Linked DNA regions of Teredinibacter purpureus. The protein of the gene in region 2 binds, or shares a complex with, the protein of the main gene of each other region. Links are inferred from orthologs where the notes say so. Each region holds a gene or a part of one and is shown on either strand. Other genes may lie near its edges. The genes, in order: H5647_RS13670 and smc.

Evidence for each region.
Region 1: the proteins of smc (region 2) and H5647_RS13670 are in contact, whole or in part, in a crystal structure (PDB 3ZGX), measured with the Bacillus subtilis proteins. The link is inferred for Teredinibacter purpureus from one-to-one orthologs.

Annotation. Positions count from the first base shown.
Region 1 is NZ_CP060092.1:3,100,106-3,103,336, forward strand. What follows is about bases 320-3,231. They hold H5647_RS13670 (segregation and condensation protein A), read left to right. Parts: upstream 320-1,277; coding sequence 1,278-2,186; downstream 2,187-3,231. Other genes in these bases: H5647_RS13660 (PHP domain-containing protein), read left to right, coding at 320-518; H5647_RS13665 (L-threonylcarbamoyladenylate synthase), read left to right, coding at 533-1,153; scpB (SMC-Scp complex subunit ScpB), read left to right, coding at 2,239-3,231. Also shown: more of H5647_RS13660, read left to right, coding at 1-319. UniProt on the Bacillus subtilis protein: Participates in chromosomal partition during cell division. May act via the formation of a condensin-like complex containing Smc and ScpB that pull DNA away from mid-cell into both cell halves.
Region 2 is NZ_CP060092.1:3,373,580-3,377,965, reverse strand. The notes cover bases 95-4,161. They hold smc (chromosome segregation protein SMC), read left to right. Parts: upstream 95-457; coding sequence 458-3,961; downstream 3,962-4,161. Other genes in these bases: zipA (cell division protein ZipA), read left to right, coding at 4,044-4,161; ccmI (c-type cytochrome biogenesis protein CcmI), read left to right, coding at 95-304. Outside these bases: more of ccmI, read left to right, coding at 1-94; more of zipA, read left to right, coding at 4,162-4,386. UniProt on the Bacillus subtilis protein: Required for chromosome condensation and partitioning.

The DNA.
Region 1 (3,231 bases), 270 kb from region 2 along the record:
TACATAAAGCGGGCATAGAGGGTGCGCTCGAAGGCGCTGAAGCTTACGCTAAAGGTGGAGCGATAGGCCGACCACATTTCGCGCAATATATGGTGGAGGTGGGCGCGGTCGCTAACATGGCGCAGGCCTTTAAACGCCATCTCGGTGCGGGGAAGATCGGTGATGTGAAAAGTGGCTGGCCTGAGACAGAAGAGGTTGTCGAGTGGATAGTAGAGGCCGGTGGTATTGCGGTTTTGGCGCACCCAGCAAAATACAAAATGACTCGATCCAAACTCTGTAGGCTGACAGAATCATTCGCGGAGGCTGGCGGCGGAGCAATTGAGGTTCTTAGTGGTAAACAACCTGTGGGTTTGGCTGAAAACCTTGCTAAAATAGCGAATCAATTCAATTTGGCCGGTTCTTGTGGCAGTGATTTTCACACTCCAGGACAGCCGTGGCAGGAGCTTGGTTGTGCGAGTACACTACCGAGTACTGTTCAGCCCGTATGGAAACTCATACCACATCTCTCTTCATTGTAATTAAAGAGGTTTTAATGGCGCAGTTCTTCGCAATACATCCCGAAAACCCTCAGTCACGTTTAATCAAGCAGGCCGTTGAAATGTTGCGGCGCGGGGGCTTAATTGTCTATCCCACGGATTCGGCTTATGCTTTAGGTTGTCATATTGGTGATAAATTCGCGCTGGATAGAATACGGGCGCTACGCCAACTCGATAAACATCATAATTTCACTTTAATGTGCCGCGATTTATCGGAGCTTGCAAATTATGCGCGTGTCGATAATTCGGCCTTTCGGCTGATTAAAAGCCATACACCGGGCCCTTATACGTTTATTTTAAATGCGACCTCCGAAGTACCGCGCCGCTTACAGCACCCAAAACGTAAAACATTAGGGCTTCGTGTACCAAATAACCCTATCGCGTTGGCGCTAATGGAGGAGCTTGGTGAACCGCTAATGAGTAGCTCGCTCATTCTTCCGGGAGAAACTGAGCCCCTTACCGACCCGTACGACATTCGAGACACACTAGAACACCAGCTAGAATTAGTCATTGACGGTGGGTTTTGTGGTTTAGAGGCCACCAGTGTTATTGATTTAACCGAAGATGACCCTCGTGTAATCCGCGCTGGTTGCGGTGATATTAGCGATTTCATCTAATTCGGCCATTGGTTGCCCTTATCACCACTATCTTCGCACATCGTTCGTAGCCGTTTGGCCTTCCGTGCCGCTATAATGCGCGGTCACGGATACGGCCGGTCTCGGTTAAGGATATAGGTGTACATTGTCTGGAATCGAAACGAATAAGAGTGAGCCTGATGTAGTTGTCGTTGAGCCGGAGTCGAGTGCGACAGTATCGCCCGAAACGGACGGCAAAGTGCAGGCTAAGTCTGCGGAGCCGCATCCAGAGCAAGGAGAAATGCCTTTTGCGATGGTGCAAGGGAAGGCGTTTACTCAGCTGCCAAAAGATCTCTATATTCCGCCAGATGCGTTAGAAGTGTTTTTAGAGGCTTTTGAAGGGCCCTTGGACCTTTTGCTTTACCTGATTCGACGGCAGAATCTCGATATTCTTGAAATAGATGTTTCTGAAATTACACGTCAATATGTTTCATATGTCGAAATGATGGAAGCTATTCAGTTCGAGCTAGCGGCCGAGTATCTGGTAATGGCGGCGATGCTGGCAGAAATCAAATCACGTATGCTGTTACCTCGCTCGGAATCCATAGAGGATGAAGAGGACGAAGATCCACGCGCAACTTTAATTCGTCGCTTGCAAGAATATGAACGCTTTAAGCACGCTGCAGAAGATATTGACGAACTGCCGCGCATGCACCGTGATGTGCATATTGCGAAAGCTGAGAGCCCTGATCGCAATTTGACGCGTCCGGAGCCCGATGTAGATTTGAAAGAGCTTCTATTATCACTGTCTGAGATATTACGTCGTGCGGATATGTTTGAAAGCCATCATGTTGAGCGAGAGAAACTCTCGACGAGAGAGCGCATGGGGCAGGTATTAGATAAATTAGCAGGCCAACAATTTGTGCCGTTTGTCAGCCTCTTTACCGTTAAAGAAGGGCGCTTGGGTGTTGTGGTGACTTTCTTGGCGGTAATGGAACTCATTAAAGAGTCGTTGGTAGAAATCGTGCAGACTGACGCTTTTGGTCCCATTCATGTGAAGGCGCGCGTTCAGTAAATGAGACTGCCTGATAACGGCAAGAATAACGCTTACAATAGACGAAGAGTTCATGAGTTACGACATTAATCAGTTACAAAAGATTTTGGAAGGTGCGATCCTCGCAACAGGTGAGCCTTTAACCATAGACCGAATGTTAACTTTATTTGAAGAGCATAATGCCCCGAGTAAAGAAAATATTCACGAAGCGCTCGAAAGATTAAAGCATAGTTGCGCCGATAGAGGCTTCTCTTTAACTGAAGTGGCAAGTGGTTACCGCTTTCAAGTGAAGGAGGATTTGGCCGAGTGGGTCAACCGGTTATGGGAAGAAAAACCCCAGAAATATTCACGAGCAATGCTAGAAACATTAGCGCTGATTGCTTATCGGCAGCCCATTACGCGCGGCGATATAGAAGAGGTGCGTGGTGTTGCTGTTAGCAGCCATATTGTGAAAACGTTGGTAGAGCGTGATTGGGTTAAAATTGTGGGGCATCGAGATGTGCCTGGTCGGCCAGCGTTATACGCTACTACTCGTATCTTTCTCGATTATTTTAATTTAAAAAGCCTAGATGAACTGCCAACACTGGGTGAACTTCGTGATATTGATAGCTTAAATGAGTCGCTAGAGTTTGATTCTTTGCCGCCAGAGGTGCAAGAAAGTATTGCCGCTGCTGCAGAAAAAACAGAAGAAAATAAGGGCGAACAACCTATTGCTGGTAGTGAATCTCCAAGTGCTGAAGAGGCCCAAGAGGCCGAACAAGAACAGATCGGCATCGAGGAAGACGCTCAAACTGAGGTAACGCTTACGCTAGAGCATGGTGAGGGTTCGTCTATAGATGGCGAGTTGTTGCCAGTGGTGGAAGAAAGCGACAAACTAGATGATGAAAGTATTTCCTCCAGTGAAACACCAACGATATCAATTGGCGTTGATCATCCAGTAGAGCAGAGCGAGGAGGGAGTATTACCCGAATACGCTGTTTTAAACCCAGATGATAATATTGAACCAAAACACATAGAAACCGACAGTGCTGATATTTCCAATAGCCCTGAAGGGCTAGAAAACGAA
Region 2 (4,386 bases):
AAATGCAGAGCCGGATGACCAAGTGTTTGTCTATGCACGCGCTTGGCAAGGCCCCAAAATGCCTTTAGCCATTCGGAAGTTGAAAGTGTCTGAATTACCTATCCGAATACAGTTGGACAATAGTATGGCCATGGCGCCCGGTATGGATTTGGGTAGTTTTCCTCAGGTGGAGCTTGTTGCGCGTATAACTGGCTCTGGTAGTGCGATACCCCAGTCTGGTGATTGGCAAGTCTCGGAAGGTCCAATAATTGTTGCGGAGCAGACGAAGACGATAACGCTTAAGATCTTCGAGCAGATCCCATAAGGGTAAAGGCGCCTCGCTAGTCTCTAATTTAATAAATTCAGTAATGCTTAGCCGAGCCTATCTGTGTAGAATCGGCGGCTTTCCTTTTTAGCCAATACAGTCCTTCATCATAGTAAGGCGTGGCGTTCAGTTCAAAATCGGTGTCTAAAATATATGCGGTTGAAATGTATCAAATTGGCGGGATTTAAATCTTTCGTCGACCCAACCACCGTTAATTTCCCCAGTAATCTTTGTGCTGTAGTTGGGCCCAATGGTTGTGGTAAGTCCAATATTATCGACGCTGTTCGGTGGGTAATGGGCGAATCTTCGGCGAAAAACTTGCGTGGCGAGGCGATGACAGACGTCATTTTTAATGGCTCAAGTGGTCGAAAACCTGTTGGGCAGGCATCTATTGAGCTCGTATTTGATAATAGCGATGGCACCATTGTTGGAGAGTTTGCTGGTTACTCGGAAATTGCCATAAAACGAAAGGTCACGCGAGAGAGCCAGAATATTTATTACTTGAACGGTAATAAGTGTCGGCGACGTGATATCACCGACATATTTTTAGGAACAGGCCTTGGGCCGAGAAGCTACGCTATTATCGAACAAGGTATGATTTCTCGATTAATTGAGGCTAAGCCAGAAGAGCTGCGCGTTTATATCGAGGAAGCGGCAGGCATTTCAAAATATAAAGAGCGTCGTCGCGACACTGAAAATCGTATGCGGCGTACGCATGAAAACCTTGAGCGTCTTGCCGATATTAGAGAAGAACTCGAACGGCAACTCTCACGGTTAGAACGTCAATCGCAATCAGCTGAAAAGTACACTGAATTTAAGAAAGAAGAGCGTGCGCTAAAAGCAAGGCTGCAGGCCCTGCGTTATCAGCAATTACAGCTTAAATCAGACCAAAAGCACAAAGAAATCAAAGAGTTGGAGCTTAAAGTTGAAGCTCGAGTAACGGAGCAGGTGCGCCATGACGCGGATATCGAAAAGTATCGAGCGGAATATACGGAGAAAAGCGACACGTTCAACGAAGTTCAAGGCCGTTACTACGCTATTGGTTCCGATATTACGCGTATTGAACAAGCGATCCAGCATGCGGAAGAGCGTGAGCGTCAATTACGTATAGACCTAGAACAAACGGAGCGAGATTGTACGGAAGCTCAGGAACATTTATCCGTTGATATGGCCAAAGCTGAAGGTTGGGAAGCTGAGCTGCTTGAAATACTACCGGAGCTGGAGTTGGTGCAGGGTTCCGAAGAAGAGTCTGGTTCTATTCTCGTTGAGGCTGAGGAGTCTATGCATCTGTGGCAGCAAGACTGGGATCAATTTAATTTGAAGGCCGCTGAGCCACGTCAGCAGGCTGAAGTTCAGCAGTCTCGTATTAAGTATCTCGAACAGGTACAAACGCGATTACTGGAGAGAATGGATCGGTTGAAATCTGAGCGAGATGCGCTCGTTATCGATGATGTTGCCGACGATATAGAGATTCTCCAAGAAGAGCTGGCAACACTAGAGCTTTCAGCGGAAGAAAAAAGAGAGCAAGTTGAAGCCCTTACCGACGTTGTAAATGAAGCGCGCGACGCACAGCACAAATTTACGGAAGAGCGTGATTTGTTGCGGTCGGACATTCAGCGCGCCCGTGGGCGGCATGCGTCACTCGAAACGCTTCAGCAGGCGTCGCTGGGTCAAGCGGCGGGCTCAACTACGCAGTGGTTAGAATCTCAGGGGCTGGCAGATTATCCGAGGCTGGCCGAGAAAGTAGAGGTAGAACAGGGGTGGGAAACCGCGGTTGAGGTTGTGCTTGGAAACACACTTCAGGCCGTCTGTATGGAAAGTACACTCGACGCTATTAGCGAGTCCTTAAATAGTTTTGACGCGGGCGAAATGACATTTTTTGACGCGACATTGGTAACCGATTCGGTTGGCACAGATACGTTACTGTCTAAGTTACGCTCTCCCGTAAATTTGTCGTCAGCGTTGGCGGGTATTCTGGTTGCCGAGGATTTAGCTGAAGCTCTCGCTAAGCGCAAAGCTCTAAGTGCGGACCAATCGATAGTCACCAAAGACGGAATTTGGTTGGGTTCAAATTGGCTAAAGGTTGTAAAGGCGGATGACGCCAATGCAGGTGTAATTGCTCGCCAAAAAGAATTGGACGAACTCAGTTTACATATTGAGGCGCTCGAAGGGCGCATCGAAACCCTTATCGAACAAGTTGAGACCTCAAAATTACGCAATAGTGATAGTGAAAAAGCGCGCGAAAATCTTCGTCGAGAGGCTGATGACTTAGGGCGGAAGTATAATGAGGCGAAATCGTCGCTCAGCTCGAGCCGGGCAAAAGTAGATCAAGTCACTGAGGGTCGCGAACGCGCCCAGCGTGATATCGCTGACGCTCAAGCACAGATGGATGCTGAATCTGTCAACCTTGTTGACGCGCGAACGTTGCTCGAAGCTTCCATTTCAGCTATGGAGACAGATACTGCCGAAAGAGAGGCGTTGCTGCACAGACGAGACAGCATACGCGGTAAATTAGACGAAGCCCGCCAAAAGGCTCGTCACGACAAGGATCGTGCTCACGAACTTGCAATGCGGCACCAATCGTTAAAAACGCAAGTGGATGCCATTAAACAAGGCATTCAACGACTTCAAGACCAGATGGGTCGAATGCAAGAGCGGCGTGAAACCCTCAAAGGGTCTTTGGAAGAAAATCGTGAACCAGTTGAAGAGCATAAGCTAGATTTAGAAGCGTCACTCGAAAAGCGTATTACTGTTGAGCAGGAATTGACTGAAACTAGAAAGATTGTAGAAACGGTTGAGTCGGCCTTACGTGATATTGAAAAGCAGCGGCACCAAATTGAATCCACGATTGGTGGCATTCGAGTGGAGCTCGAAAAAGCACGTTTGGATGCACAAACGCTAGATGTTCAAAGTGAAGGCCTCAAGCAGCAGTTGGTCGAACAAGAATACGATTTGGCTACTGTGCTGTCTTTGCTTGACGATGATGAGGACGAGGCGTTACTTGAAGAGTCGCTAACAAAAATGGGCAATCGTATTGCGCGTCTAGGGCCAATCAACCTAGCGGCAATTGATGAGTACAAAACAGAGTCTGAACGAAAAAATTATTTGGATGCGCAGAACGACGATTTGAGCGAAGCGCTGGAAACGTTAGAAAATGCCATTAAGAAAATTGATAGAGAAACACGAACGCGATTTAAAGAGACGTTTGATCAAGTAAATACTGGGATACAAGAGTTGTTTCCTAAAGTGTTTGGTGGTGGGCATGCTTATCTAGAGTTGACCGGCGACGATATGCTCGATACAGGTATCGCTATTATGGCGAGACCACCAGGCAAAAAAAATAGCACTATTCACTTGTTGTCTGGTGGGGAAAAGGCGCTAACAGCCATTGCTTTAGTCTTCTCAATATTCCGATTAAATCCGGCGCCGTTTTGTATGCTAGACGAGGTTGATGCGCCTTTGGATGACGCCAATGTTGGACGTTACGCCCGAATGGTGGAAGAAATGTCGAGCCAAGTACAGTTTATTTATATTACGCATAATAAAATTGCCATGGAAATGGCGCAGCAGCTTATGGGCGTTACCATGCATGAACCGGGTGTTTCTCGCATGGTAACAGTTGATGTTGAAGCCGCAGCAGAACTGGCATCAACTTAACGTCATTTTTTTTGAAACGCAGTAATAGAAAATGTTGCATGATTAATTTAGAACACAAAAGTTTAGGGGGAAAATAAGCGGCATGCGAGATTGGTTAACGGTCATCATCGTTTTGCTTATTGTCGGTATATTGCTGGATGGATTTCGGCGTATGAGGCAATCTAGGCGTGAAAATTTGCAAATATCCAAAAAAGCAAAAGAAGCCGATAGAGGGAAAGTCTCGGTTAGCTCTAGCGAATTTCCGCGTGGTGGTGCACGAGTGGCTGGATATCGCGATCCCGACCATGTCAGCAGTATTAATGAATCGCTCAAGAGTACTTACCTGGCGAAGAAGACAACTATCGGCGCTCCCAACAGGATTCCAGAGCAGGTGACGCTCAATCTAGATGAGCATGTTCCTATGCTGATGGACTCTGTAGCCGAAG